Regions from separate parts of the Paenibacillus sp. lzh-N1 genome, predicted to be linked through region 1. Evidence: riboswitches for the same ligand, from Rfam matches in the RefSeq annotation. Region 1 holds a riboswitch; the other holds the start of a gene.
What was found. A riboswitch is a leader RNA that binds a small molecule or an ion and turns the genes downstream of it on or off. The one in region 1 is predicted to bind thiamine pyrophosphate.
Positions count from the first base shown of each region.

Region 1 (5,315 bases):
TGCTTCCAATGACGGATTTCCTCCAGCACACGTAAGGGCAGGAAAGACCCATAAGTACTCAGCATCGTTTTTACCTCCCGTATCCCACTATGGCTATCCAGCAGATCTAGCAGATCTGTCCTGGATGCATATGTACCCAGTATATTCGCCGTCCCATCGGGAATATGTCTATGAACTTCCTTCATCAGGTTATACCTTTTGCACAGAACAATAATTAATCGTGGAAAATAAAAAAAGAAGCCTGTCTACGGCACGGGTTAAGTGTCCATAGGCAAGCTTCTTCAAGGCGATGAATGCTTATTCGAAAATAATTCTTTACTGCGTAGTCGTTTGTTTATGGGCAGCAGCCGTGGTTTTCTTGTCCTCCAGCTCCTGTACACTGCTTAAAAATGTCGATACCCGTCGTAAATATTCACGAGGATGCTCTCTGAAAATAAGCTCATGTATCCCGTTTTTGACAATCCATACACTGGAAAGCGGGTTGGTCTGATTGGCAGCGAGCTTTTCCGCAATGGGGTAAGGGGCCTTTTCATCCTGTGTACCGTGTACAAACATGATTGGAAACGGATAGTCCTCCTTTTTTACCTCCTGATATGGAATCTGATGCAAACTGGTGCCGTTCAAGACTGGAAACAGCAACTCCAGTATTTCCAAAGATGGATGTCTCGGCAAATTAATTTGATTGTGAATGTTATGGTACAGCGTATCCGGTTCCAGTAGGAAGGTGCTGTCCAAAATCATCGCGTCCACATCTTTGGTTTGCAAACCCGCCTGAAGAGCGGTTCCTGCTCCCATAGAGAAGCCCCATACAATAATTTCCGACGAGCCGCGTTGTTTTGCAAGCTGGATGGCCCCAAGAAGCTGTTGGGATTCTGCCTTGCCTCCGGTTGCGACGGCCTTGCTGTTTTGTGACGCAAATCCGTAATCGAACATGACCACATTAAAGTTCAAGCTATGGGCATAATGCGCCAGATCATACATGGGAATCCAGCTTTCTTCACGGTTGGCTCCATAGCCATGACTGAAAATAATGGTTTTCCGCGATTGATCTGCCGGGATATACCAGCCTTGTACCATGCGGCTACCATCCTTGGCTGGGAAGCTGACTTCCTCATAAGGCATACCTTTGGCTTGCATCGGATTAGAGTATAATGGCGCGACGGTGGGATTCGTAAGCACCCAGGCGATGTAAGCATGCAAGGCAATAAAACAAAACAACAGAAAAAATACGACCGACAGCAGCAGAGCAATCACAACGTGCTTGAACCGCAGCATACGGGGATTAAAGAGTGGGGTGGACGGCTCCTGAACAGCGGTCTGTAGCTGAGCGTTACGCTGGGATGTCGAAATCATGTAAGAGCCTCCTTATATAGAATTGATCTTCGAATCATAAAATTTAGGTATAATTCCACTTGAAAATAGTAGGGTATGTCCGTATAGATACCTATTATCGTATGATGGGTATTATCCAAAGTCAACGTCTGAACCGGAAAAGTAAAAATGATGCAAAGAATTGTCGATGTTTGTTCTTGTTCTGTAATATGGTTGTCACAAAAACATCGGTTTACAGTAGCCGCGACTATTCTATATAATTTATGTAACCATGTTTCATAGTGTGAAACGAATATGGATACAAGAGGAGCGGTTCACGATGGAAGACCGTAAATTAACCGTCCGCGCTGTAGAGCGTGCACTTGATATACTGCTGTGTTTTACCGCAGAATCTGATCTTGGTCTAACGGAGATTGCCTCCCAAATTGGTCTACATAAAAGCACCGTTCATCGTCTTTTGACTACGCTAGAGGATCGGGGATTTGTCGTTCGGAATGCCGAAACGGAAAAATATCGGCTTGGTTTTCGCATATGGGAGCTGTCGACGCATCTGTCCCAAAGCGATGAGCCGGCGGTGTTGTTACAGCCTGCAATGGAAGGACTGCGTGATCGCTTAGGGGAGACGGTCAGCTTGTACCTGCGAGATGGAAGCATGCGTATTCGCATACAAGCCGTGCAGAGCAATCAGGCGATCCGCAGGGTTGCTCCCGTGGGAGCGCGTATGCCGCTGGCTGTGGGAGCCTCCAGCAAGGTGCTGGCGGCCTTTATGCCGCCACAGGAGCTGGAGGTACTGCTAAGCAGTGAAGAATGGCCTCCCTCGGTAGATACTGAGGTATATAAAGCCCAGCTGCAGGACATTCGTGAGAAGGGGTATGCGACTAGCTATGAAGAACGTGAGCCAGGAGCTGCGGCTGTGGCCGCGCCTATTGTGAACCGAAAGGGACAGGTCGCGGCGGCTTTATCTGTATCCGGCCCGGTCAGTCGACTTGCGCCTGAGACGCTGCATGATTTTGCTCCGGTTTTGATCGAAGCAGCTAAGGAAATGGGGCTTATGCTCCCGTAACAGTAATCAATACAAAAGGAAATCATACAAGGGTTGCCAAAGCTATAGATTTAAAGTAGTCTGATAGAGATGGCGGGTTGTCTGTTATAGCCGCCAATTCATGTGAATAGAAAGTATCACAGTTACTGGGGGAGCCTGTAATGCGGGCTGAGATGGAATCGGGCAAGATTCCGGACCCTTTGCACCTGATCTGGATCATACCAGCGTAGGGAAGTAATCGGCCATTGAAATGTATACGCAGCTGCTGTCTGCGGTGACGCATAGGGTTTTATTCCATGTGCGTGCTATCTGGATAGCTGCCTCGTTTGATTAGCCGGTTCCCTAGGGAACCGGCTTTTTTGCATAGATCAGCGCCACCCTCGGAATGGTTCCGGATCGGTGTGTCATTTCAACGATACGGGAGGAATGGATCATGAAACCGACAGAAACCGAAGGAACAAAAGAAACAGGAATGAAATCAACAGCAGTAGAGAAGGCAAGTGCGGAGCAATCCAGTAGGGTTAATTCTTTCCCGGGGAGCCGCAAGGTGTATATTCAAGGTTCTCGGCCGGACATTGCCGTGCCAGAGCGTGAAATCGCGCTGCATCCCACACATACGCCGCAGGGGATAGAGTATCATGAGCCACTGCGTGTGTACGATACCAGCGGTCCGATGACAGATGAAGCCTATCAGGTGGATATTCGTCAGGGCTTGCCACCATTACGGCGAGCTTGGGCACTGGAACGGGGGGATGTGGAGGCTTACGCGGGCCGCGCCGTCAAGCCGGAGGATAATGGACTGAAACCCGGCTCCAAACGGGAAACAGTGGAATTTCCCGGCGTGACTAACCGTCCGCTTCGGGCTTCACAAGGGCGCACTGTGACGCAAATGCATTATGCGCGGCAAGGGATCATTACGCCTGAAATGGAATTTGCGGCGATCCGTGAAGGAGTGGAGCCCGAGTTTGTGCGGCAGGAGTTGGCGGCTGGACGAGCCATTTTACCTTCAAATATCAATCACCCGGAAAGCGAGCCCATGGTCATAGGGCGCCATTTTCACGTGAAGATCAATGCAAACATTGGAAATTCCGCGGTTACGTCCTCCATCGAGGAGGAAGTGGAGAAGATGACCTGGGCTGTACGCTGGGGCTCAGACACCGTCATGGACCTGTCCACAGGTCGTAATATCCATACGACACGCGAATGGATTATTAGGAATTCACCCGTACCGATTGGGACGGTGCCGCTATATCAGGCACTGGAAAAGGTGAACGGCGAAGCAGAGAAGCTGACGTGGGAGTTATATCGAGACACACTGATTGAGCAGGCGGAGCAAGGAGTGGACTATTTTACAATTCATGCGGGAGTATTGCTACGATATATACCGATGACAGCGAATAGAATGACGGGAATTGTATCCCGGGGCGGATCGATTATGGCAGCCTGGTGCCTTGCGCACCATCAGGAGAACTTTTTGTATACGCATTTTGAAGAAATCTGTGAAATTATGAAAACCTACGATGTGGCCTTTTCTCTCGGGGATGGTCTGCGTCCGGGTAGTATCTATGATGCGAATGATGAAGCACAATTTGCAGAGCTGAAGACGTTGGGCGAGCTAACGCAAATCGCATGGAAGCATGATGTCCAGGTCATGATTGAAGGGCCGGGACATGTCCCTATGCACAAAATCAAGGAGAATGTGGATTTACAAATGGAAATTTGTAAGGAGGCTCCCTTTTATACTTTAGGGCCGCTGACGACGGATATCGCACCAGGATATGATCATATTACCTCAGCTATCGGGGCGGCTATGATCGGTTGGTTCGGGACGTCCATGCTGTGCTATGTTACGCCGAAGGAGCACTTGGGCCTGCCGAACAAGGATGATGTCCGCGAGGGAGTTATTACCTACAAAATTGCCGCACATGCTGCTGATTTGGCGAAGGGTCATCCACGGGCGCAGCAGCGGGACGATGCTTTGTCCAAGGCACGTTTTGAATTCCGCTGGCGCGATCAGTTCAATCTTTCGCTTGACCCTGAGCGGGCCTTGTCCTACCATGATGAAACACTACCGGCAGAGGGGGCCAAGGAAGCACACTTTTGCTCGATGTGCGGTCCTAAGTTTTGCAGTATGCGTATCACACAGGACATTCGTGCCTATGCGGCAGATAAGGGACTGAATACCGAGGAAGCCGTCGTCGCCGGGATGCGTGAGAAGGCAGAGCAGTATCGGGATGGCGAGCGATAAATCGGAAGCGATACGAAAGTCAATCAACTGGGAAGCCTCAACAAATAGTACAGTTAAGCTCGTCAGAGGTTTATTTCCATGAACGTATGAGTTTAGGTTTAGAAACGCGTGACATAGCAAAAAGCCGTGGTTCTCTACAGTCGATGTAGAAAACTACGGCTTTTCAGCTTATGTAAAGCGAGATATGCACCGGCTTAACGGCGCTTTATTTTTTACCCATTTTTTCATTCAAAATGTCCTGAAAGCTGAGCTTCTTCTCCGAGCTATCTTCTTTCTTCTGCATACTCACCGCGTTGGCACGTTGGTATTGGTGGTGAAAGGGCATCAGGGTGTGGACAGTTAAGTTCATTGTATTCATGTGGGTCATTCCTCCAATTCCATATTGTCAAATTCAGATTGAGTTGCTTAGGACAACTGTATAGGACTATTTATATGTACTTGATGTCGTAATGCCGTGTAGGTTGCTTGGTAAGGTTTCAATCATTATACCCGCATTTATCCAAAGTAAAACGCTTTTGCCATAAAACAGGAAGATGGTCGTATGTGTCCAAAATGTGTATTAGGAGGATGGTCATTTTAGGGGAAAATGTGCCTAGGGCCTAAACAAGGGCTAGAGGCCCGTTTTCTTAGTTTAGTAGTCGGGATTGTGTTTTTTTGTCGAATAACCTTGTATTAGCAGAATTTTGCGGAATT
Region 1 covers NZ_CP025696.1:879,051-884,365, reverse strand. The annotation lists gene C0638_RS03970 (Fe-Mn family superoxide dismutase) at 1-65, opposite strand, end outside; gene C0638_RS03965 (alpha/beta hydrolase) at 316-1,353, opposite strand; gene C0638_RS03960 (IclR family transcriptional regulator) at 1,652-2,395, shown strand; TPP riboswitch at 2,513-2,624, shown strand; gene thiC (phosphomethylpyrimidine synthase ThiC) at 2,808-4,622, shown strand; gene C0638_RS25285 (hypothetical protein) at 4,828-4,980, opposite strand.

Region 2 (5,315 bases), 2.1 Mb from region 1:
CATGTTGGCTTTTGGTCGAATACTCGGGATAGAGCAAGCTTTGTATTTCAGAAATGATTTCTTCGGTATCATTGGCTTGCCAAAATAGCAGACGCAATCGGCCTACTCCGATAATTTGCACCATATGCTGATCACTGAACGGAAAGGTTACATCCGTCACCAATAGCAATGGCATTTGCGGAAATTGGCTACGGATCTGATTAGCTTTCCGCACGGCTTGCCCCGGCTCCCTATAATCAATCAGGCAGCAACATGCATCCTCGTAGACTGAAGCGGTCTCCGTGTCCTCGCACTGTATATATTGGTAAAAACAAATCACATTGGGATAATCAATAGCCCTGTTGTTATCGCTAAAAATGGCTATAGGTCCCTGCACACAAACCTCTCCTTTTCCTCCGAATAATTCTATTTTGTTGAAAAAGAATTAAAAATGTTTGCTTAGCAAGATTAAATTAATGTCCAAATACTTCATATTTTCTTAACAAAATAGCTCACATCCCTTGATATATAAACATTTAAGAGAAGAAAAATCTATTTTCATATTTGATAAAAACAGAGTATTTGGACCTGATTCATTAGGACTATAAACGTGCGAATTACAAGATGAATCCGAAACTGAAATTAGTTCTATAAGATTAATAAGAAGATATATATATGGTCTTTTTGTCATAGATAAATAGAAGAATAAAACCAATTTGCATGTCCATACTATGGATAACATGTCATCTTTCATCATGAATAATTATCAAAATACAGGGAAAGAAGGTCTTTTTATGGAAGCATTCCATGTCAATCGTGATGGGTCATTATCTACTCCCTTACGAGGAAAGGACGTGCTAGCAAACCCTCTTTTGAACAAAGGAGTGGCATTTACAGAAGAAGAACGCAAAGAACTGGGCCTGGAAGGAATTCTTCCTCCCACTGTCCTTTCATTGGAGAAACAGAGCGTTCGGGCATATCAGCAATTCTTGGCACAACCCACCATGCTGCGTAAAAATGCCTCACTTAACGACCTTCACAATCGAAATATCGTACTCTACTATCGACTGCTAACCGACCATTTGAGTGAAATGCTGCCCGTAGTCTACACACCGACTGTAGGAACCGCCATTCAAGAATACAGCCATGAGTACAACCGCCCTGGGGGCGTATATTTATCGATAGATAATCCGAACGGTATTGGACAGGCGTTTTATAATACCGGTTTGAGTAGTGAGGATGTTGACCTGATCGTCGTGACGGATTCGGAAAGTATTTTGGGGATTGGTGACTGGGGTGTCGGGGGAATTAACATTGCTATTGGCAAACTCGCTGTATATACAGCTGCGGCAGGCATTCACCCCGGGCGGGTGCTGCCCATTGTACTGGATGTCGGCACGAATAACGAGAAGCTGCTGAATGATCCCCTGTACATCGGAAACCGCCATAAACGAGTTCGCGGGGAAGCCTATAATCAATTTATTGATACCTTTATCAGCAAAACGTTAACACAATTCCCGAAGGCGCTTTTGCATTGGGAGGATGTGGGTAGCGTGAACGCACGACACATTATAGGGAAGTACGGTCAAAACATTCTCACCTTCAATGATGATATCCAGGGCACAGGAGCAGTGACATTAGCTGCGATTGTTTCGGCGGTAGGTGTCACTAAAACTCCGCTACGTGAACAAAAAATACTTGTCTTTGGTCCAGGGGCAGCAGGAATCGGTAACGCCGACCAAATACGGGGTGCAATGATCGAGGACGGGCTTCCTGAAGAAGATTCATTCAAGGCATTTTGGGCCTTTGATTATCGCGGACTGTTAACAGACGATATGGAAGATGTACTGGATTATCAGAAACCATATGTGCGTAAAAAGGAAGAAATCAGCTCATGGGCCCGATCGGAAGATGATAAAATACCGTTGCTGGAGGTCATCCGTCAGGTAAAACCCACAATCTTAATTGGAACTTCCGGTGTAGCGGGTGCCTTTTCTGAAGAGATTATCAAGGAAATGGCAAAGCATGTGGAACGACCGATCATTATGCCCATGTCTAATCCTACCAACCTTGCTGAAGCGGTACCCGAAGATTTGATACGATGGACTGATGGCAAAGCATTGATTGCTACCGGAAGTCCCTTTGAGCCCGTCACCTATAACGGTACGAAGTTTGAAATTGGACAGGCGAATAATGCCTTTGTCTTCCCGGGGCTAGGTCTGGGCGCAATTGTGGTCAAGGCCAAAAGAATCACCCCTTCCATGTTTACCGCAGCAGCTGATTCCGTTGCCAACGCCGTAGATTCGAATGAACTTGGCGGTGCACTGCTGCCTCATATCCAAAAATTACGTGATGTTTCGTTCGCGGTTGCGGTTGCGGTAGCGAAGGCTGCAATTCAGGATCAGGTAGCTCAGGCACACATTTCAGATATTGAACAAGCCATTCGGGATGCGATGTGGAAACCGGAATATGTAAGGGTCAAAGCCGTGGAAAGTGTAATCCAGCACCCTCATAATCCTTGACTGGAATCAAAGCAGTTTGACATAACCTAGGAACGAATGTACAGTATTAGTCAAAAGAATAGGAAAGTCCACTAGGGGAGCCATTATGGCTGAGACAAGAATGAACTTGGACCCTTTGAACCTGATCTAGTTCGTACTAGCGTAGGAAAGTGGAGCCTTCGTATATAAGGTTTCAAGCGTTTTCTGCGCATTGAACCTATGTTGAAGCCGCTCCAGTTTTCGGGGCGGCTTTTTGGCGTTGTTCCGAGAATTGTATCTTACGGGACTTCTTGTTCTCCATTTTTATTGGAGGTGGGGAAATGAGTTTTTCGCAAGAACTTCGTCGGCAGGCGGATGGCATTTTTCAAGCCATTTATGAGCATCCCTTTGTGAGAGGTATTGCTGAAGGAAATTTAACAAAGGAGCAGCTGATTCACTATGTAAAACAAGACTTTGAATATTTGAACGCCTACATGCGGATTTACGGCATCGCGATCTCCAAAAGCACAAGCCGGGAGGATATGGCTGTATTTAACGAACAGATCTCTTTTATTCTCAACAGCGAGGTTCATCCGCATCAAAACTTTTGTGCTATCGCAGGTGTCACCTATGAAGAGATGCAGGGATATCCACTCGCTCCGTCCGCTCATCATTATATCCGCCATATGCTGACAGTCGCACATGAAGGTAGTCTTGGAGAAATCATGGCCGTGCTGCTGCCATGTCCATGGACATATCTTGAGATTGGACGCAGGCTAATGGATGAGGTAAGACCGGACGAGTCTCATCCATTCTATGAGTGGATTTGTTTCTATGGAAACCAGATTGAAGATGTAACATCCAAATATCGCGAGCGTGTGGATGCTTGGGCGAATGTCGCCACGGCTGCCGAGCAAGAGCGGATGATTGAGCATTTTATGCTAAGCTGCCAGCTGGAATATATGTTCTGGGATATGGCTTATAAGCAGGAACAATGGCCCGTCCAGATGCGCGCTACGGTCTTGGAATAATCAGTAGAGATGAGAGAGGATAAACATGATGAGTATATGGGAACAAAGTTATTCGGATCTCCTGACAAAGGTACAAAATAGCAACCCCCTCGTTCATAATATAACCAATGTGGTGGTCACCAACTTTACAGCCAACGGCCTGTATGCGCTGGGCGCTTCCCCGGTGATGGCTTATGCACCCGAGGAAGTAGCAGATATGGCAAAAATAGCGGGCGCCGTCGTGTTAAATATCGGTACGCTGAACCGCGAGCTGGTAGATGCCATGATCATTGCTGGACAATCAGCGAATGCTCATGGTGTTCCAGTTCTGCTGGATCCGGTTGGTGCGGGAGCGACGAGCTTTAGAACCGAGTCAGCACTGCGGATCCTAAAAGAAGTAAAAATCTCACTAGTGCGAGGCAATGCAGCCGAAGTCGCCCATCTAATCGGAGAAGTCCGAGAGATTAAAGGGGTAGATGCAGGCAACAGTGCTGACAGCAGTAATGTCGATCTGGCAGTTCGGGCTGCACAAACGCTCCATACCATGGTTGTCATCACTGGAAAAGAGGACGTCATCACCGATGGGGTTGAAGTACGATTGATTAGTGGCGGAGACGCGCTGCTTACGAAGGTAACCGGAACAGGCTGCCTGCTGACCTCTGTGTTGGGTGCGTTTGCAGCAATTGAACCCAACCTGCTGCTCGCAGGTACAGCAGGTTTGGCATTTTACGGTGCAGCAGCTTCCCGAGCCGCAGCACATACTGCAAAACTGGGGCCAGGCAGCTTCCAGATTGCCTTTCTCGACGAGCTTGCCAAACTACATACTGGTTCGCTGGAGGGGCATGTCACGATCCGTGAAGCTGGAACAACTACAACAGGTGGTGCGCGATGAGAGACGTGCATGTACCGAGAGCGCTGACGATTGCCGGTTCAGACAGCGGCGGCGGAGCTGGAATTCAAGCCGATCTCAAAACCTTTCAGGAGCTTGGCGTATACGGCATGTCGGCTATTACAGCCATTACGGTACAAAATACCTTGGGAGTTCACGGTGTATATCCGTTGCCACAGGAAGCAACAGCGCAGCAAATCGAAGCTGTAGGATCAGATCTTGGAGTCGACGCCCTAAAGACTGGCATGCTGTTTGACGCGGGCATCATCCGCCTTGTGGCCGAGCAGATCCGAAAGTTCGGCTGGAAAAAGGTTGTCGTCGATCCTGTAATGATTGCCAAAGGGGGCGCAAAGCTGTTGCAACCGGAAGCGGTGCAGGCTTTGAACGACGACCTGCTCCCCTTGGCCTTGGTCGTCACACCAAATATCCCGGAAGCGGAAGCCTTAACCGGGATAAGCATTCGTACGATGAAGGATCGCCGCGAAGCTGCGAGACATATTAGCAGCCTAGGACCCAAGTTTGTTGTGATCAAAGGTGGCCATGATGAGGAGAGCGAAAACAGCGGTCAAGTTGTTGACCTGCTCTTTGACGGAACAGCCTTCACCGAGCTGGGCGGCAAGCGGGTACGAACTGTCCACACACACGGAACAGGATGTACGTTCTCAGCAGCGATTACCGCTGAATTAGGGAAAGGTGTGTCTGTACCGGAAGCTATAGTGAATGGAAGAGCCTTCATTCAGGCGGCGATTGAGGATACGTTGTATCTGGGCCAGGGACACGGTCCCACCAATCATTGGGCCTACCGCCGTCGTCAGGAGATACTCCAATGAGCGGCCGAATATTACCTGAGATCATGCGGCGGCATTTACAGATGTATCTGGTTGTTGGAAGCGTGAACTGCCTCGCGGAACCAAGTCGGGTTGTGCAGGAGGCTCTTGCTGGCGGTACCACCATGAT
Region 2 covers NZ_CP025696.1:3,013,973-3,019,287, reverse strand. The annotation lists gene C0638_RS13780 (glycosyltransferase) at 1-376, opposite strand, end outside; gene C0638_RS13775 (NAD-dependent malic enzyme) at 774-2,501, shown strand; TPP riboswitch at 2,565-2,666, shown strand; gene tenA (thiaminase II) at 2,801-3,490, shown strand; gene thiM (hydroxyethylthiazole kinase) at 3,516-4,361, shown strand; gene thiD (bifunctional hydroxymethylpyrimidine kinase/phosphomethylpyrimidine kinase) at 4,358-5,188, shown strand; gene thiE (thiamine phosphate synthase) at 5,185-5,315, shown strand, end outside.
Region 2: linked by a shared signal. The riboswitch ahead of tenA (thiaminase II) and the one ahead of thiC (phosphomethylpyrimidine synthase ThiC) in region 1 are both predicted to bind thiamine pyrophosphate.